DNA from 3 places in the Halalkalibacter krulwichiae genome. Region 3 is predicted to be linked to each of the others. Evidence: predicted binding sites of a transcription regulator. Region 3 holds the regulator's gene; each other region holds the start of a gene.

Region 1 (6,996 bases), 990 kb from region 3:
ATTTGGTGCAGAATATGGCTATGGCGACATTAAAGAAATCGTTGATGAAGGCGATTTGAAAATTGTAAAAGCTGGTAGCAAAGAATACAAAGCTCGTGCTGTGATCGTCGCAACAGGAGCAGAGTACAAAAAGCTAGGAGTTCCTGGTGAAAAAGAATTAAGCGGCCGCGGGGTTTCTTATTGTGCTGTTTGTGATGGGGCTTTCTTTAAAGGAAAAGAGCTTGTAGTTGTCGGCGGCGGAGACTCTGCTGTAGAAGAAGCTGTTTATTTAACACGCTTTGCTTCAAAAGTAACAGTTGTCCATCGTCGTGATGAGCTTCGTGCCCAAAAGATCTTACAGCAACGTGCATTTGATAACGAAAAAATTGATTTCATCTGGAATCATACTGTAAAGCAAATCAACGGTGATAATGGCAAAGTTGAAAGTGTCACGTTAGTGAGCACTGAAAACGGAGAAGAACAAGAGTTTAAAACAGATGGTGTTTTCATCTACATCGGCATGCTTCCGTTAAACGAAAGCGTGAAAAACTTAGGGATTACAAATGCTGATGGTTATATTGAGACGAATCAAGAAATGGAAACGAAAGTTCCAGGCATTTTTGCAGCTGGAGATATCCGTGAGAAATCGCTACGACAAATCGTAACAGCTACTGGTGATGGTAGTTTGGCTGCACAAAATGTTCAACATTATGTTGAGTCTTTAGAAGAAAAGGCGAAAGCGTAACGATAAGCCACTGGAAAGGAAAGAAAGAGAATACCTTTTCAGTGGCTTAGCTCTTGCTTGCAAGCAGGGGCTTCTGTTAATAGATAAAAGGAGTTTGTAGATTTGTAAAATAATGGGAGAAACTCAAATTTTTTTACAAACTGTCGATTAAACGTCACTCCATCTTAATGCTTCTGTAACAAGAGTGAAATATAAAAAGGGTAAGATAGAATTAAGTAATTGACCCCCTTTTTTATATAATTTCTTCGCACGAGCGTTTACGTTCGTGCCCTTTTTTTCATTTCCTTTCACAAAACATACATAAATAAGCTGAAAAGAGCTATTCCCTATTTCTAACAATTGTTACACGATTCAATTAATTGTATAATAAAATAATAGAACGAGTATGCAATGGTCACGCATAGCTGACTCGCTTTGTTGAGAAATCAATCAAGGTGTTTGTGTGAAACGATCACATCAGAGTAGCTGCTTCACCCATTGCTTGACATTGCTACTAGTGAGCAATGTCTATTAGGAGAACGTGAGGTGGCGCTGTTGCAAAGGATAACTAATTGTGTACTAACAACTGGAGACAAAGCATTAGTTTTACAAAAGCCTAGCCGTGGTTGGTGGGTTGCACCAGGTGGCAAAATGGAACCAGGTGAAACGATCAAAGAATCTGCGGAACGTGAATTTAGAGAAGAAACAGGGCTAATTATATCTGCTGATCTGCGGGCTGTATCAACGATTGTCATTATGGAAGGAGATCAAGTTGCTGATGAATGGATGATGTTCACTTTTCATGCAACTAGTTTCCAAGGTAAGCAACTGGCGCAGTCACCAGAAGGAAAGTTAGAATGGAAACAAATTACAGAGGTTCCTAATCTGCCAATGGCACCTGGAGATAAACATATGTTTCGACATGTGTTTCATGGTAAAGGGATCATGTATGGAACGTTTTATTATACAAAGGACTTTGAGTTGATTTCATATCGGGTCACACCAGAACAACCTTAAGGAGGGACGAGGATGTCGATCGTACAGGAAGAAATTCAAATTGTCATTATTACAGGAATGTCAGGAGCAGGAAAAACGGTAGCCGTTCAAAGCTTCGAAGACCTAGGCTACTTTTGTGTCGATAATCTTCCTCCAGCTCTTATTCCGAAATTTGTTGAGTTAATAGAAGGGTCTAATGGGAAGATGGATAAAGTGGCACTTGTTATCGATTTACGTGGACGCAAGTTTTTTGATCACTTGTTCGAAGCAATTGATTCCATTAGCATGTCGCTGAAATTAAATTACAAGCTGCAAATTTTATTCCTAGATGCAAAAGATGCCAAGCTCGTCCAACGTTACAAAGAAACAAGACGTTCACACCCGCTAGCTCCAAATGGATTGCCACTGGAAGGAATTCGGTTAGAACGAGAAATGCTAGAAGAAATGAAGGGCAGAGCTCAACAGATCATTGACACAACAGAAATGAAACCAATTCAGCTGCGAGAAAGAATCATTCAGAGGTTCTCTTTAGATGAAAAGCACCCATTTACTGTGAATATGATGTCTTTTGGCTTTAAATATGGAATTCCAATTGATGCTGACCTTGTTTTCGACGTTCGTTTCTTGCCGAATCCGCATTACATTGATCACATGAGGCCCAAAACAGGACTTGAAGAAGAAGTATCTTCATATGTATTAAAGTGGACTGAGACACAGCAATTTATTGAAAAACTCTCAGATCTGCTTAAATTTATGCTTCCGCAATACAAAAGGGAAGGCAAGAGTCAGGTTGTGATTGGAATTGGTTGTACTGGTGGAAAACACCGTTCCGTCACCTTAGCCGAATATTTCGGAAAAGAGTTTGCAAATGAATATACGTTGCATGTAAGTCATCGGGATATTGAGAAAGGAAAGGAAGCATATAAGTGATTAGAAAAAAAGTAGTTGTCATTGGGGGAGGTACGGGCCTTTCGGTGCTATTGAGGGGACTGAAGGCTTTTCCGGTCGACATCTCTGCGATTGTTACAGTCGCAGATGATGGCGGTAGCTCAGGCAGACTTCGCAAAGAACTAGACATCCCACCACCAGGAGATGTCCGAAACGTTTTAGTAGCTTTAGCCGAGGTGGAACCTTTAGTAGAAGAGCTCTTTCAACATCGCTTCTCAAATGGAAATGGGTTGTCGGGGCACTCACTAGGCAATTTATTGCTTGCTGGTATGACTTCTATAACAGGTGATTTTGCTAGAGGGATAACAGAAATTAGCAAAGTACTAAACGTTCGAGGAAATGTGTACCCTGCTTCTAATAGGAGCATTGTTCTTCATGCAGAAATGGCTGATGGAACGATTGTAACAGGGGAATCATTAATTCCGCTTGAAAAGAAACAAATTAAACGAGTGTTCCTAACACCAGAGAACATACAACCGTTACAAGCTGGGATAAAAGCCATTAATGAAGCTGATTTAATTGTGCTAGGACCGGGAAGCCTCTACACGAGTGTTCTACCGAATCTGCTCGTTCCAGGAGTGGTAGAGGCGATACAACAGTCACCGGCCAATAAAGTATATATTTGTAATGTAATGACCCAAGTAGGTGAAACCGATCATTACACAGCCGCTGATCATATAGAAGCGATTATTTCTCACTGTGGAGATGAGCTAGTAGAGAATATTCTCGTAAATGGTTCTCCGATTTCGAAAGAGTTGCGAGAGCGTTATGAAGTAGAAGGAGCTGAACCGGTCATTGTTGATGAAGAACGTCTTAGAAAGCTCGGGATATCGATCATTCAAGATCACTTCGTCACAGAACAAAATAATATGCTAAGGCATAACGCGACCAAGGTTTCTGAGGCTATTCTACGTGTAACAAGATAAGGGAATACGTATAGTGTAAATCATAGTAATCAAATTTGTACTATACGGCTGAAAGGAGTGAGGGGCAATGTCCTTTGCAGCCAAAACGAAAAAAGAATTAACGCAGCTAGAACATGAAGACTGCTGTGCGCAGGCTGAATTAGCTGCTTTGATTCGCATGAATGGCTCTGTTTCATTTAGTCAAATGAAATTGAGCTTAGATGTTACAACCGAAAACGCTGCCATCGCTAGAAGAATATATACATTAATTAAACGAGTCTATCCGACGATGTTTGTAGAATTGCTAGTTCGGAAAAAAATGAGGCTTAAGAAGAACAACGTCTACCTTGTCCGTATGCAACATGAGGCAAAGGAACTGCTAGAAAAGCTTAAGATCTTAAGCGAAGGCTTTGTTTTTGTTAGGACTATTTCACCTGAGTTAACAAAGGATGCATGCTGCAAACGAGCATATTTACGGGGAGCCTTCTTAGCTGGCGGATCCATTAACCATCCCGAAACGTCGTCCTATCATTTAGAAATCTTCTCTCTTTATGAGGAACATAATGACTCTTTATGTGAACTGATGAACGAGTATGAATTAAATGCCAAAACATTGGAACGTAAAAAGGGTTTCATTACGTATATGAAAGAGAGCGAAAAGATTACCGAATTTTTGAACATTATTGGTGCGCATCAAGCTTTGCTTTATTTCGAGGATGTTCGTATTATGAAAGATATGCGAAACTCGGTGAATCGTCTTGTCAATTGTGAAACCGCCAATTTGAACAAAACAGTCGGTGCTGCACTTAGACAAGTAGAGAATATTCGCTATGTTGATCGGGTCATTGGACTTGACCAGCTTCCACCAAAGTTAAAAGAAATCGCTGAACTACGTGTACTGCATCAAGATGTAACGTTGAAAGAACTAGGTGAAATGGTCGAAGGAGGAACAGTCAGCAAATCTGGTGTCAATCATCGGCTAAGAAAGATTGATCAGATCGCTGATAAGTTAAGAAATGGCCAGACACTAAATCTAAATAAATAAAATAAATTACTATGTAGTGAAAGAGGAGGAATTATTATGTTAAAGAAAGAAGTAACCATTCAACGAAAAGTAGGATTACAAGCAAGACCAGCAGCACTATTTGTACAAGAGGCATCTCGTTTCTTATCTGAGGTTGTTATTGAAAAAGATGAGAAAAAAGTAAACGCCAAAAGTATCATGGGGCTTATGAGCTTAGCATTAAGTCATGGAACAACGATCACACTAATTACTGAGGGCAAGGACGAGGCAGAAGCCCTAGAAGCTTTAAGTGAATTTATTGAAACAGAATAAGCCTATAGACACCGATAACCACGATGGGGGAACGGTGTCTTTTTTATGGGGACTGAGCGGAAAATGAAATAAAAAAACAGGCTACAACATTTCTGTTCTAGCCTGTTACACAAAACCTTATTTACTTTGTAGCAGGAATTACTTTATCAATTAAACCGTATTCTTGAGCTTTAGCTGCGATCATGAAGTTATCGCGGTCTGTGTCACGCTCGATTACTTCAAGAGGTTGGCCTGTGCGCTCGGCTAAGATGCGGTTTAAGCTTTCACGCATTTCGATGATGCGTTTTGCATGAATTTGGATGTCTGATGCTTGACCTTGTGTTCCGCCAAGTGGTTGGTGAATCATGACTTCACTGTTCGGTAGTGCAAAACGTTTTCCTTTTTCACCTGCTGCTAGAAGGAAAGCACCCATTGATGCAGCCATACCAATACAAATAGTTGATACTTTCGGCTTGATGTATTGCATCGTATCGTAGATGGCCATACCAGCTGTGATAGAACCACCTGGGCTGTTAATGTAGATTGAAATATCTTTTTCAGGATCTTCTGCTTGAAGGAAGAGCAATTGTGCTACAATGGAGTTTGCTACATTGTCATCAATCGCACTACCTAGCATAATGATACGGTCTTTTAATAAACGAGAGTAAATGTCGTATGCGCGTTCTCCTCTGTTTGTTTGTTCAATAACTGTAGGGATTAAATTCATAATAAATCCTCCTTTAAATGTGGTTTTGAGTTTTACTTATGTACATCATACAAGAATGGTCAAAGAAGGTCAATTTTTTCGCCTTCTTTTAGAGGCTTAAGAAACCTCTTATACATACTATTCCATATCAATCGTTTTAAACCCTCCTTTCATAATACCCGTTTTTAAAATATCTAAACGATGAAAGGACGATTCCATAGTTTTAAACTAGTTCATCATTTATAATAGAAATATAGGAATGAAATAAACTAAGGGTAGCATAGAAATTAGAAAGCGCTTACAATGTTAAGTGAAGATTGAAAAAGGAGCCTTTCTATAGGGGTGCTAATAGATAGTAAGCTTAGCCTTAAAGATTGTAAGAGTAGAAGTTTCATTGAGATGCTGAGCTTGGACGTTGTAAAAGGTAATAGAACGAAATTTTTTTGCTATTTGAGGGGAGGGGCAAAATCGTGCAGTTTGGTCTTTATCAACAACAAACGACAAGTCTTGTAATGACTCAAGAGTTGCGTCAGGCTATTCACTTGTTACAGTATTCTGCAGTAGAACTAACGAATTTCATTCAAGAACAAGCACTTGAAAACCCATTATTGGAAGTGAAAGAACGGTCAAAGTTAGAAGATTATTCTTTTTCGACTTTTACACCAAATAGAAATGAAGAGCATGCCTCTCCAATTGACTATGCGCATGTGAGCCGAACGAGCTTGTTTGATCATCTTTTATTACAAGTTCAAGAGTTACGGTTATCAGATAAACAAAAAAAAGAAATTACTTATTTTGTATATAGTTTACGAGAGGATGGCTATCTCTCGAGGTCTCTTGAGGAGATTTCTGAGGAGCTTTCTATAAATATTGAGGAAGCTGAAGATGCACTTTTCACCATGCAAAGTTTTGATCCAGCAGGGGTAGGTGCTAGAGACTTACAAGAATGTTTGCTTTTGCAATTAGAGCGTCTAGACAGCAGAAATTTTTTAGCGGAGCAAGTGATCACTCATTATATGGATGCCTTTGCGAAGCGGAAGTGGAAAGACATTTCGTTAAAATTAAATGTTAGTTTAGCTGAAATACAAGAAGTAAATGATCTAATCCAAACATTAGATCCTCGTCCAGGAACTCAATATATCGCGGAGCCAGTCCAATTTGTGAAGCCCGAATTAAGAATCGTACCTCATGAAGGAGATCTCCTTGTTCATTTAGAAGATGAATTAATTCCGAATGTTGGACTAAACCATCATTATGAAAAGTTGCTTCGTCAAGAGGGGGATCAAGAAGCTTCTCAATATGCAAAGCAAAAAATTCAACAAGTTCAATGGTTAATGCGAAGCATTCAACAGCGAAAACAAACGATTGTTAAGGTAGGAGAAGCAATCGCAAGGCATCAAAAAGAGTACTTTTTAAATAAAAA
Region 2 (6,996 bases), 2.1 Mb from region 3:
CGATCATTTTCTATCTAGAGGATATGAACAATCAGATTTAGTTGGTACAAGTTTCTTAGAAGCTCAATATGAAGATGTTCTAAGAGGGAAAAAAGCTGTCGTTGAACGAACAACTCAAAAAACTCCGGGAAACACTGTTCAAAAAAAGACAAGGGAAATCCTTGGTGCAAGAGGAAATGATCTTGTATTAACTCTTGATATGGAATTACAACAACAATTAGAAAACATTATTTCAAAAGAAATGAACAAGGCTGGAAAAGGATCTTTTATTTCAGATCGCTCGGCTTATGCTGTACTTATAGAACCGAAAACAGGTGATATTTTAGCAATGGCTGGATATTTTGATCCTGCGAATGAGAAGACAGAGGGAGTTTCTGATCATATTGGTAATGTCACAAAAGCCTTTGCGATGGGTTCAACCGTTAAAGCCGCATCGGTATTAACTGGATTTCAGACAAATATTATTCAACCAGGAGATCGATTTCTCGATGAACCAATTTATTTACCGGCTACACCGGTCAAAAAGTCGTGGACAAATCAACTCGGTGTTGTTAATGATATTCAAGCGTTAGAACAATCTTCTAACGTTTATATGTTCCAAATAGGTATGCGTTTAGCGAATTGTTATTACAAAGAGAAAGATGAACACTGTGGTTGGAATACAAATTCGATACGCAAAGCCTATAGCGAAGTACGTAACTCTTTCAACCAATTTGGATTAGGCTCTGAGACAGGTATCGACCTTCCATACTCAGAAACTGGTTTAAAAGGTGGGAGTGAAGTAGGCGGAAATCTAATGGACTTAATGATTGGCCAATATGATACTTATACTCCTCTGCAGTTAGCTCAATACATTGCAACCATCGCAAATGATGGTTATCGAATGGAACCACGGTTAGTTCGAGAAATTAGAGCGCCTTTAATTAATGAGCATGATCGCACTATTGTAATCAAAAGATTTGAACCGAAAATACTAAACCGTATTGAAATGAGCGACGCTCACATTAAGCGTGTCAAGGAGGGGCTAAGAGCCGTAATGACTAAAGGAACTGCAGCAAAAAAATTTGCAAAAGTTCGTTACAATCCAGCAGGAAAAACAGGTACTGCTCAAGTTAGAATACCAGTAGGAGAAGGAGTAAACCGTCACTTTGTAGAAGGAAATACACAGACGCTTGTAGGATATGCACCGTATGATGATCCAGAGATTGCATTTGCCGTTGTCGTACCATTTGCTCAATTAGACGAAGAAGGTGGTAGAAAAGGTATGGCACAAAATATCGCGGATGACGCCATGAAAACTTATTTTAAATTAAAAAAAGTTAGAAAAGGTCCTACTTTATCTCCTCAGTAGAAATTACCAACAATAATAAGTTGCGCGGAATTACATTATCGTATATAGTATGAATAGAACATCTGATATAACATTCAGGTAATCGCTGCATCATTTGATGTAGAGGAAAGTCCATGCTCGCACGGTCTGAGATGATCGTAGTGTTCGTGCCTAGCCAAAAAATAAGCTAGGGCAATTTGGTCAAGTAGACTAGATTGACGGCAGGGAAAAGCACCTAAGGTTAATTTGACTATGGGCGAGTACCCTTGAAAGTGCCACAGTGACGAAGCTCTCCTGGAAACGGAAGAGGTGGAACGCGGTAAACCCCACGAGCGAGAAACCCAAATTTGGTAGGGGAACTATCTCGAAGGAATTAAACGGAGAGATAGACAGATAGCAGTTGTTATCTGTAGATAGATGATTACCACCGGAGTACGAGGGTAAAACCGTTTGCAGTACTAAGGTACAAAACATGGCTTATCGAATGTTATAGAAACAGATTATTTGTTTATCAAGGCTGCGTTGCTCGTTATTGATATATGTTTCAACCTTTATACGTAAATAGTGAGTTTAAAATTTAGATTCTAATGTCAGGCCTTTGTTCTTTTAGGGGAAGGCAGAAGGATTTGTGCAAACACCAACTTTTTTAAAAGGGGTCGTTTGAAACTCTATTATTTAACGGCAAAAGCGGCACACCACTTAGTAAATTTTAAAATGATCAGGTTCTCTTACGGGACTGATCTTTTTTCTAATCAATAACTTAAACTTGAAAAGTCAATAAAGGTCAAATATAATATAAGTATATTCATTATTTAAAAAAGCCGAAATGGCTTTTTCTTTTCAATAAAAGGTCAAATTTAGTCAAAGTCAAACCTAGTATAGAAAGGATGAAGAAGATGCTGTGTCAAAAATGTCAAAAAAATCAAGCGAACATATCAATGAACCTTATCGTAAATCAAGCGAAACAACAAATGTCTTTATGTACAGATTGCTATCACCAAATAAGTTCAAAGTTTGGCATGAATTCTTTACCGTTTGATGATTTATTTAAAGGTTTTTTTGAAGCGCAGGGCAATCAAACTAATAGCGGATTTACACACGTAAAAGAAGAAAAACGTAGAGAAGGCGGCAATGGTTTCCTTGATCAGCATGGTCGAAATTTATCTGAAGAAGCGAGACAAGGACGCATTGATCAAGTAATTGGGCGTGAAAAAGAAATTGAACGAGTAATTGAAGTATTAAACCGTCGTTCTAAAAATAATCCAGTTTTAATCGGAGAAGCTGGTGTAGGTAAAACGGCGATTGCTGAAGGCTTTGCGTTTAAAATTGTAAGAGGTGAAGTCCCTACAAAGCTTTTAAACAAGGAAGTATACGTGTTAGACATTAGTTCACTCGTTGCAGGCACAAACTATAGAGGTCAATTTGAAGAAAAAATGCAGCAACTTGTAACGGAATTACAGGAACGAGACAATGTCATTTTGTTCATTGACGAGTTGCATATGATGGTTGGAGCAGGTGCAAGTTCAGAAGGGTCAATGGATGCCGGAAATATACTTAAACCAGCTTTAGCACGTGGAGAGTTTCAAATTATTGGTGCAACTACCTTAAAAGAATACAGAATGATTGAGAAAGATGCAGCTCTAGAGCGCCGCTTTCAACCCGTTATCGTTAAAGAGCCGACAATTGATGAGGCATTTGAAATTTTAAAAGGTATCAGACCTATTTATGAGAATTATCACAACGTAAAATACTCTGATGAAGTATTAAAAGCTTGTATTACATTATCAGATCGTTATATTCAGGATCGTTTCTTACCAGATAAAGCGATTGATTTACTGGATGAAGCTGGATCAAAATTAAATTTAACACAAGGAGAAACAGATAAAGGAAAGTTAGAGAAGCGTTTAAATGAGATTGCAAGAGAAAAGGAACTAGCAACTAAAGACGAAAATTATGAAAGAGCCGCAAAGCTTCGCGATGAAGAAGTTGACATTAAAAATAAACTCGAAAATGACATAAAAGAACCGGTTCAAGAAGTTACGGAAGAGGATATACAAGGCATTATTGAAAGAAGTACCGGAATCCCTGTTAAGAAACTTCAAAAAACAGAGAAATCGAAAATGAAAGATCTGCAATCAAACCTTGCTAAAAAAGTCATTGGACAAGATAGAGCAATCGAAAAAGTTACAAAGGCAATTCTACGAGCACGAGTTGGATTAAAGCCCAAATCTCGTCCAACTGCATCATTTTTATTTGTCGGACCAACCGGTACTGGTAAGACAGAGTTAACAAAAACGTTAGCAGCAGAGTTATTTGGAAGTAAGAACTCAATGATTCGACTCGATATGAGTGAGTATATGGAAAAACATTCTGTTTCTAAATTAATTGGTTCTCCGCCAGGCTATGTAGGTCATGATGAAGCTGGACAATTAACGGAACAGGTTCGTCGTAATCCTTATTCTATTATCTTGTTAGATGAGATTGAAAAAGCGCATCCGGATGTTTTAAATATGTTTCTGCAAATTATGGAGGATGGTCGGTTAACAGATAGTCAAGGTAGAGTAGTGAACTTTACTGAAACGGTTATAATCATGACATCAAATGCCGGTGTAACTGACAGAAAACTAGCTACGATTGGATTTAACGATGAAGGAGAAAGTGTTCTAGCAACACAAAGTATTCTTGAAGATCTTAGAGATTACTTTAAACCAGAATTTTTGAATCGTATCGATTCGATTATTGAATTTTCTCCTTTGCAAAAAACTGATTTAATCCAAATTATTAACATCATGCTTAAAGAGTTACAATTGACATTACATGAACAAGGCTATTCAATGGTTGTAACACAAGCAGCAAAAGAAAGAATTGCTGAACTCGGTTATCATCAAGCATTTGGTGCACGCCCATTACGTAGAGCAATTCAAGAGTACATTGAAGACCCGATTACATCCCTTATTATTGAAACAGAAGAATCCGTTCAATCATTTACAGTAGATGTTGCCAATAATAAGATTCATGTTCGAATGAATGAATAAGACAGTCAAGGATTTTCTTGACTGTCTTATTTCCTTTTTGTTAGTCCTAATCTTATGTATGAAATGATTGCTGAAGCAAATGCTACTTTTAGAGGTGATTTAAATGAGAGAAGATAAAAAAAACGCATTCACTATGCCAACACAAGCAACTTTAGATGGAGAAATAGGGATTCGGACTGAATTAGATTCACGAGATCCTTCCCAAACAGTTGATCGATATGCTGGTGATTCTGTTGATCAGCATAAAGAATTAGAAAAAGCAAATGAAGGCCTTGCAGAAGCAGAAATTAAACAAGTATCAGAAAACAGCTGACAAACTAAAGATAAGTCTAGTTTTTTTATTTTATTTGAAGTAAGCCACTCAAATTGCTGAGTGGCTTACTTCATTAATGTTCAATCAAACTTGATAGATTTACTTCTTTTTCATCTTGAGGATCGTCAAGCGGAAAGATTCTAGCCGTGTCGTACTGATTACTTACTGATTGAATATAAATAGGTATCTCATCGTAAGTAACATTTGCCATTACTGGAGATTGTGAAATTTCGATTGCACGCTGTTTATTCATGCTAGTCCCCCTTATTTTATTTTATTTTCGAATGTTACTATTTGCAAAAATAGTAATTCTTATTCATAATCAATTTATTCAGTTGTGTGCTCATTTCGCTTTCATATCTCCCGGTAAGGGTAACAAAATACTTAAATAGATTAAATTAATTTTAACAATTATTTCAATTGAATTTTAATGAAAATTAGCTCATGATGGTATTTATAAGAGTTTGAAATTCATAAGAGAGAGGTCGTCTATGTCAGAACAGAATATTACAAGGCTACATTTAGAAGGTAAAGAATACATATTGATTGGAACTGCGCATGTGTCAAAACGAAGTGCAGAGGAAGTGAAAGAAGTAATTGAAGCGGAACAACCAGACTCTGTTTGTATAGAATTAGATAACCAAAGGTATCAGTCCATCACAGAAGGCAATAAGTGGAAAGATATGGATATATTTAAAGTGATTAAAGAAAAAAAAGCAACTTTACTTCTTATGAATCTTTTAATATCTTCTTTCCAAAAAAGAATTGCTAAACAGTTTGACATTAAACCTGGCCAAGAAATGATACAAGGTATTGAGTCAGCAAAAGATGTCGGTGCCGAGCTAGTATTAGCAGACCGTAATATTCAAACTACGTTTGCACGAATTTGGCACAATATTGGGCTTAGTGGCAAAGCGAAACTTTTAATGCAAATCATTTATAGTGTCTTTAATAAAGAGGAAATATCTGAAGAGGAACTCGATAAGATGAAATCTCAAGATATGCTTCATTCCATGTTGGATGAATTTACGGCAACATTTCCTCGGTTGAAAGTTCCTCTAATAGATGAACGAGATCAATATTTAGCTCAAAAAATTAAGGAAGCACCAGGAGACAAAATTGTCGCAGTCCTTGGAGCAGCGCATGTTCCTGGTATTAAGGAACAAATCAAAAAGGAAAATGATATAGAGGAATTGTCAAAACGACCGCCAAAATCGAAAACTCCAGCAATAATTGGTTGGTCTATTCCACTTATCATTCTCGGTATTATAATTTACTCATTCTATGCCAATCCTGAAGTTGGAGTAAATCTTACGATGAGTTGGATTATTTGGAATGCACTATTTGCTGGAATTGGGGCAACTGTAGCATTAGCCCATCCATTAACCATTTTAGCTGCAATAGTCATTGCACCTTTTAGTTCACTTTATCCATTACTAGCAGCCGGTTGGGTAGCTGGATTTGTTGAAGCCTACTTACGAAAACCTAAAGTAGCTGATTTTGAAAATTTATCAGATGACGTTTATACCGTTAAAGGTTTCTGGAATAATAAAGTTACTCGCATCTTGCTAATTATTGTTTTAACGAATTTAGGAAGCACCATTGGCACTGCTGTTGGTGGAGCAGATGTCGTTCGACAATTTATACAGAACATACTTGGGTAAGAGCTTAAATTGATAATATAACTACATATTAGATGAAAAAGCAGGGGAGAATTGTATTCACTACTCCCTTGTTTTTTATAGTTATGTATCCAAACAAATGAAAAACAGGGAGGTTACGTCTAGAATGAAATTAAGCATTTTAGATCAAGCACCTATTTTATCAGGATTAAAAGCTAGTGACGCATTAAAGGAAGCACTGAATTTAGCGAAGTTAGGTGAAGAGCTTGGATATACAAGATATTGGATTGCTGAACATCATAATCTCTCAGGTTTGTCTTCCTCAGCTCCAGAAATTATGCTTAGTTATATTGGTGCAAATACGAAAAAGATTCGTATTGGTTCAGGGGCGATTCTATTACCTCACTATAAACCGTATAAGGTCGCAGAAGTATTTAATACGTTAGCTATTCTTTTCCCAAATCGAATTGATTTAGGTATTGGTCGAGCACCTGGCGGGTCAGCTGAAGCAACAAACGCTTTATCTGATAACTTTCTTGAACAAGTTTGGAAGATGCCAGCAACCTTAAAGGAATTATTAGAATTTCTAGATACAAATGATTTAGAAAGGAAAGAGTCCAGAGTTATTGCAACACCTTTACCTGATCAAGCACCAAAGCCTTGGTTGCTTGGCACAAGTAAGAAAAGTGCACTCCT
Region 3 (6,996 bases):
AGATTGAAACGACTAAATTACCGGTTTGCTTTGCGACACGTTCTGCCGTTCGATGACGAATACCCGTTTCATTTGAAGCAATTCCATTATTCGGTACGAGCTGTGTATTCGCATATAAAATTCTTTTGCCATCCTCACTTAAGATAATGGCTCCATCCATCTTTGCTAACTCATACAAATAGGCAGGTGAGAAATCGCAATTAATAAAAAAGCCCCCATCAACAATCGGCATCATCGCATTATCATAACCTATAACAATTAAGCCACCTGTTTTCGCTCGAAGAACATTATCAATACCTGCTCTTAAATCAGTCCCTGGAGCAACTAGCTTTAAGACATTTTGAATAAAAGCATGCCGTTTTTTTCCATCATTCATTTTTATCCTCCTAATCCTACTTCAAGCGCTCTCTCTAATGTCGGCACACCGATAACTTGAATTTCCTTTGGATACGTCCAACCACCTAAATTTTTCTCAGGAATAATGACCCTTTTAAATCCAAGTTTAGCCGCTTCATTCACTCTCTGCTCAATTCGTGAGACGCGTCTGATTTCTCCTGTTAATCCTACTTCTCCGATTGCAACATCGGTTGGGCTTGTCAATTGATTTCTAAAACTCGAAGCAATACTTAATGCAATAGCCAAATCGATTGCCGGTTCATCTAACCTAATTCCCCCAGCTACATTAATATAAGCATCTTGATTTTGTAACAACAATCCAACCCGTTTCTCAAGTACAGCCATTAACAGTGATACACGGTTATGATCAACACCAGTAGCCATTCTCCTTGGGTTCCCGAAACTAGTTGGTGAGATCAATGCTTGTAATTCTACAAGAACAGGTCTTGTTCCTTCCATCGATGCAACGACAATTGAGCCAGCAGCGCCTTGAGAACGTTCTTCAAGGAAAATTTCAGATGGATTTAATACCTCTTCTAACCCTACTTCTTTCATCTCAAATATACCCATTTCATTCGTCGAACCAAATCTATTTTTTACCGCTCTCAAAATCCGATACGTATGATGGCGTTCTCCCTCAAAGTAAAGAACTGAATCAACCATATGTTCGAGTAATTTAGGGCCTGCAATTGACCCTTGCTTTGTTACATGCCCCACAATAAAAATGGCAATTCCTTTTGTTTTAGCAATCCTCATAAATGCCGCTGTACACTCTCGAACTTGGGCGACACTACCAGGCGCCGAAGTAATTTCCTCTTGATACACGGTTTGAATCGAATCGATGACAACTAGTGTCGGCTGAACCTCATCTATCGCCCGCTCAATAAAAGAAATATCAGTCTCAGCTAATACATAAAGTTCGGCTGATGATACACCCAAACGCTCCGATCGCAATTTCGTTTGTTTGACTGATTCCTCACCAGATATATATAACACCCTGTGTTTTGTTTCTGCTAATTTTGATGACAACTGCAATAAAAGCGTTGATTTTCCAATACCAGGATCTCCTCCTACAAGTACTAGAGATCCAGGGACAATCCCACCACCAAGTACACGATCTAATTCCATCATCGTCGTGCTAATTCTTGGTTCCGTCTCACTTTGCACAGAAACAATTGATTGAGGCTTTGATCCAGTAGTTGCTGATGTCACATAGCTTCTACTTGCTTGCTTTGCTGACGGTTCGAACTCTTCAACCATCGAGTTCCAACTTTGACACCCTGGACATTTCCCCATCCACTTTGCAGATTCATATCCGCATTCCTGACAAACAAATTTTGTTTTCTTTTTGGCCATCGACTCACTTCCTTCTTCTAATTTCTATGTCTCTATTGTATCAAAGTAAAGAAGAAAGGTCGCACTTCTAGATAGTATATGGCAAAAAGCCGAGAGATTATGACTATCTCCCGGCTTTTCTGTGTAGTAGAAACTAAAATTCGACCTTGTTAATCCTATACTTGTAGATTTTCTTTTGCATTTACAGCTTCTACGTATAGTTCTCCATCTTTAACGTCGATAATCGCTTTTTGTCCTTTGGCAATGGTCCCTTTAAGTAATTCTTCCGACAAGCGATCTTCTACTTGTTTTTGAAGAGCACGGCGTAATGGACGAGCTCCGTACTCTGGATCAAAGCCAAGATCAGTGATTTTATCTTTTGCCGCTTCTGATAATTCAAACTCAATTCCTTGCTCAAATAAACGAGTTTTTAACTGATCAGCCATTAATGTAATAATTTCACGGATGTGCTTTTTCTCTAAGGAGTGGAAGACAATTAATTCATCAATACGATTAAGGAATTCTGGACGGAAGCTACGTTTTAATTCTTCCATTACCTTATCTTTCATATCTCTGTATTCTTGACCTTCTCCCTCAGTATTAAAACCTAGGAATTTATTTCGTTTTAACGTACTCGCACCGACATTTGACGTCATAATAATTGCCGTGTTACGGAAGTCAACTGTTCTACCTTTTGAGTCTGTTAAGCGGCCATCCTCTAACACTTGAAGCAAGATATTGAAAACTTCAGGGTGTGCTTTTTCAATTTCATCAAGCAAAATTACTGAATATGGTTTGCGACGAACCTTTTCTGTTAATTGACCCCCATCATCATGTCCTACATACCCTGGAGGAGAACCTACAAGTCGGCTTGTCGTATGCTTTTCCATATACTCAGACATATCAATACGGATCACTGAATCTTCATCACCAAACAGTGTTTCAGCAACAGCTCTAGCAAGTTCTGTTTTCCCTACCCCTGTTGGTCCTAGGAAAATAAACGATCCGATTGGACGCTTTGGATCCTTAAGCCCTGCACGAGCTCGACGAACAGCTTTAGAAATCGATTTAACAGCTTCTTCTTGGCCAACTACACGCTCATGAAGGATTTCTTCCATTTTTAATAAACGATCTGTTTCTTCTTCTGCTAGTTTTGAAACAGGAACTCCAGTCCAGCTCGCAACAACTTGGGCGATATCCTCACTTGTTACTTCTGTATCTTCTTGCCCTTGTTTCTTTTTCCATTCATTCTTCATTTCTTCAAGCTCTTCACGTAGACGTTGCTCTGAATCACGTAGAGAAGCTGCTTTTTCAAACTCCTGACTCTGGACTGCAGCATCCTTCTCTTTTCTTGTCTCATCGAGGCGCTGTTCTAACTCTTTTAAGTTAGGCGGTGCAGTATACGATTTCAAGCGAACTTTCGAACCCGCTTCATCAATTAAATCAATTGCTTTATCTGGTAGGAAACGATCTGAAATGTAGCGATCTGAAAGCTTAACAGCTGCTTCAATGGCATCATCTGTAATCGTTACACGATGATGTGCTTCATAACGATCACGAAGACCTCTTAAGATTTGAACTGATTCGTCAAGAGTTGGTTCATTGACTTGAATAGGTTGGAAACGTCGTTCTAGCGCAGCATCCTTCTCGATATATTTACGGTACTCATCAAGGGTCGTGGCACCAATACATTGAAGCTCGCCACGCGCTAACGATGGTTTAAGAATATTTGATGCATCAATAGCACCTTCAGCACCACCGGCACCAATTAACGTATGAAGCTCATCAATGAAAAGAATGACATTTCCTGCTTGACGAATTTCATCCATTACCTTCTTTAAACGGTCCTCAAACTCACCACGATATTTAGTCCCTGCCACTACTGTACCCATATCAAGGGTCATAACACGCTTATTACGTAACGTTTCAGGTACTTCATTGGCAATAATTGCTTGAGCTAATCCTTCCGCAATTGCCGTTTTACCAACCCCAGGCTCACCTATTAAAACAGGGTTGTTTTTTGTACGACGGCTTAGTACTTGTATTACTCTTTCAATCTCTTTGCTACGACCAATAACAGGATCAAGAGATTCTTCTCTTGCAACTGCTGTTAAGTCACGTGCTAAGCTATCAAGTGTTGGCGTATTAGCATTGCTTGATCCAGTACTTTGCCCAGATGAACTACCCACTTCATTGCTCCCTAGAAGTTGTAACACTTGCTGACGTGCTTTGTTTAAGCTTACACCTAAGTTATTAAGTACGCGCGCTGCCACGCCTTCTCCTTCACGAATTAAACCAAGAAGGATATGTTCAGTCCCCACATAAGAGTGTCCTAGCTTACGAGCTTCATCCATTGATAACTCAATTACTTTTTTTGCTCTAGGAGTATAATGAATAGTTTTAGAACCTTCTTGCCCCTTACCAATCAAAGTTTCTACTTCTTTTTGTATTTTCTCAGAACCAAGTCCAAGAGCTTGAAGGGCTTTAGCAGCAATTCCTTCTCCCTCTCTAATAAGTCCAAGTAAAATATGCTCTGTCCCAATATTATTGTGACCTAAACGAACTGCTTCCTCTTGTGCTAATGCCAATACCTTTTGAGCTCTCTCTGTAAAACGTCCAAACATCATAAAACGTCCACCTCCAGATTATTCGTTGGTTTCTTCCTCTAATTTCAATCTTTCCCTTATCAAGGTTGCCCTTCTTTCATCTCGCAACTCAGGCGATAAAACCTCTCCTGCATATTGCTGCAAAAATCCAGGCTGAGTTAAAATCATTAACTCATTTAAAATGTTACCTGAAAGACCTTTAATCAACCCTAAATCAATTCCAAGTCTCACATTAGATAAACGTTGAGTCGCTTCTTTTGATTCAATTAAACGGCTATGCGCTAAAATTCCAAAAGAACGATGAACACGATCTTCCAATTGCAACCTTGATTGATCTAGCAGATTCTCTCTGGCTGTCCGTTCTTGCTGAATGAGCTGTAATACTACCCCTCTTAAATCTTCAACAATGTCCTCCTCTGATTTGCCAAGTGTCAATTGGTTCGAGATTTGGAACAGGTTACCTAAAGCTTCGCTACCTTCACCGTAAATTCCTCTAACAACTAACCCTAATTGATTAATTGCTGGTAAAATACGATTTAATTGTTGAGTCATAGCAAGTGCTGGTAAATGCATCATCACAGATGCTCGTAAACCTGTCCCAACATTTGTGGGACAGCTTGTAAGATAGCCTCTCTTTTCATCAAATGCATATGTCAAGCGTTGCTCAATCCAATCATCGATTTGATTCGCTTTGTCTAATCCCTTTCCTAATTGGAAACCTGGCAATAAACATTGAATTCGAATATGATCCTCTTCATTGATCATAATGCTGACAGCTTCATCTTTATCAAGTAAAACTGCCCCATGCTTTGACTGATCCGCTAAATGAGGGCTTATTAAATGTTTTTCAACTAGAACCCTTTTCTCATTTGTCTTCATATCATCGATACGTAGCCACTCAAGAGATCCAATTGAATGAAACTCTTCTTGTGTTAAGGCTTCACCAACATGCTTGCTCGTTGCATATGACTCTTCCATCGAAGCGATTAAAGGAAATTTATATTCTTTCAGGTTTCTAGCTAATCTTATTCGGCTACTTAGGACAATATCCGAATCTGGCCCATCTTTTTTCATCCAAGGACTTAATGCTTCTGAAATAAATTGTTGGAGTGACATCTTATCAGCCCTCCTCTTGTTCATTCTTTTGTTTTTCTAATAGACGAATTTGATCCCTAAGTTCCGCAGCTTTTTCAAACTCTTCCAGCTCAATTAACCCTTTCAGCTCTTGTTTTAAAGTCTCTATTTGCCTTTGAATTTGAATTCCTCCGCCTATTCTCTCAGGGAGCTTTCCTGCATGTGTATGGTTGCCACTATGGACTCTTTTCAATATTGGCTCTAACTTTGAATCAAAGCTCTTATAACAATCAGCACATCCAAAGCGTCCAACTTGAGTAAACTGCTCATAAGTCATTCCACACTTTTCGCATTCAAGCTTCTTTACCGAAGTTTGTTCGTTTTCTTTTTTTATTGGTTGTTCAAAATTAAGCAGCCCTGATAAAAGTTGGTGGATGGAGAAACTGTTTGCACCAGGAAAATACTCTCCTTTTTCCTTCGCACATTGCTCACAAATATGAAACTCAGTTTTTTCACCATTAATGATTTTGGCAAAATGCAAACTTGCTTGTCTTTTATTACATTCCTGACAAATCAACAAAACTCCTCCCCTCTATGATAATTCTTTATATTTTAATGTTTGTAACATCGCTCTTAAAATATTAGATCTAACCTCATCACGGTGAGTTACTTCAGCATTATAGAGTGTTCGATCCATTACACTTAACATGAGATTCGCTTCTCTTTTTGTAACTGCATTTTCTTCATATAAACGCAAAATAATATTCTCAGCTGTATTCTGATCAATATTTTTTCCTGTGATTTTTATCATTTGGTCAAGTAAGTCTAAATGATCATGGGGACTGACTTTAATAATGCGAATATATCCTCCACCACCTCTTTTGCTTTCTACTTGATAGCCCTTTTCAAGAGTAAAACGTGTTTGAATGACGTAATTGATTTGTGAAGGCACACATTGAAACTTCTTTGCAATCTCACTACGTTTAATTTCTAATGGATCATTACCACTATTTTTAATCGTTGCTTTCAGGTACTCCTCAATGATGTCTGAAATATTCCTCAAGCTTCGCCCTCCCTCCTCGTTTGACTTTGACTTTCTTTGACTTTGTAAATATTATATGCTCTCTTCTTAAAAAGTGCAATATGTATGCATTCATCTAGTATAACCAGGCTTATAGAGTACATAACATCAGAGTAGAGAATATTATAAAATTAAAGATCGAGTTTTTTACTCCGTCTGCTCATTGCTTTCGAGGGCGTCTTTAAAAGATCAAAAATAGACCTTTAAAGACGCCCCCTTTAGTTTATGATACTAATAATTGATTCAGAATTTCCATCGATGTCAAATTAGTATAATTTTTATTAATTTTTGTTTTATTTATCAATTTGACTTGTTTCTCAAATTCAGTTACTAATTCTTTTTCACCAAGCAAATATACATGCTTCCAACCTCTTTTTACCCCTTGCTGTTCTAAATCAGATGCAAGTTGCTTCAGCCATCTAATTTGATTAGCCTCAAATCTCTGGTCATACTTATCGCGGTGATTGGCACTTGAAGCCATTCTATCACGAGCTGCATTACCCT

What was found. The regulator CtsR, encoded in region 3, represses protease genes until heat stress. The targets are predictions, from matches to a motif close to ATGGTCAATAAAGGTCAAACA.
Region 1: the regulator CtsR is predicted to act here: its motif matches at 5,650-5,670, upstream of clpP (ATP-dependent Clp endopeptidase proteolytic subunit ClpP).
Region 2: the regulator CtsR is predicted to act here: its motif matches at 2,101-2,121, upstream of BkAM31D_RS11325 (ATP-dependent Clp protease ATP-binding subunit).

What each region holds. Positions count from the first base shown of each region.
Region 1 is NZ_CP020814.1:3,726,429-3,733,424, reverse strand. Features, by position in the region: gene trxB (thioredoxin-disulfide reductase) at 1-724, shown strand, start outside; gene BkAM31D_RS18870 (NUDIX hydrolase) at 1,259-1,720, shown strand; gene rapZ (RNase adapter RapZ) at 1,733-2,629, shown strand; gene mgfK (gluconeogenesis morphogenetic factor MgfK) at 2,626-3,573, shown strand; gene whiA (DNA-binding protein WhiA) at 3,641-4,597, shown strand; gene BkAM31D_RS18850 (HPr family phosphocarrier protein) at 4,634-4,888, shown strand; gene clpP (ATP-dependent Clp endopeptidase proteolytic subunit ClpP) at 5,010-5,594, opposite strand; gene rpoN (RNA polymerase factor sigma-54) at 6,044-6,996, shown strand, end outside.
Region 2 is NZ_CP020814.1:2,257,502-2,264,497, reverse strand. Features, by position in the region: gene BkAM31D_RS11335 (peptidoglycan D,D-transpeptidase FtsI family protein) at 1-1,351, shown strand, start outside; RNA gene rnpB (RNase P RNA component class B) at 1,422-1,815, shown strand; gene BkAM31D_RS11325 (ATP-dependent Clp protease ATP-binding subunit) at 2,227-4,365, shown strand; gene BkAM31D_RS11320 (hypothetical protein) at 4,469-4,678, shown strand; gene BkAM31D_RS11315 (H-type small acid-soluble spore protein) at 4,752-4,931, opposite strand; gene BkAM31D_RS11310 (TraB/GumN family protein) at 5,170-6,342, shown strand; gene BkAM31D_RS11305 (LLM class flavin-dependent oxidoreductase) at 6,467-6,996, shown strand, end outside.
Region 3 is NZ_CP020814.1:108,026-115,021, reverse strand. Features, by position in the region: gene disA (DNA integrity scanning diadenylate cyclase DisA) at 1-376, opposite strand, end outside; gene radA (DNA repair protein RadA) at 379-1,752, opposite strand; gene clpC (ATP-dependent protease ATP-binding subunit ClpC) at 1,908-4,358, opposite strand; gene mcsB (protein-arginine kinase McsB) at 4,377-5,453, opposite strand; gene mcsA (protein-arginine kinase activator protein McsA) at 5,458-5,988, opposite strand; gene BkAM31D_RS00515 (CtsR family transcriptional regulator) at 6,004-6,474, opposite strand; gene BkAM31D_RS00510 (VLRF1 family aeRF1-type release factor) at 6,716-6,996, opposite strand, start outside.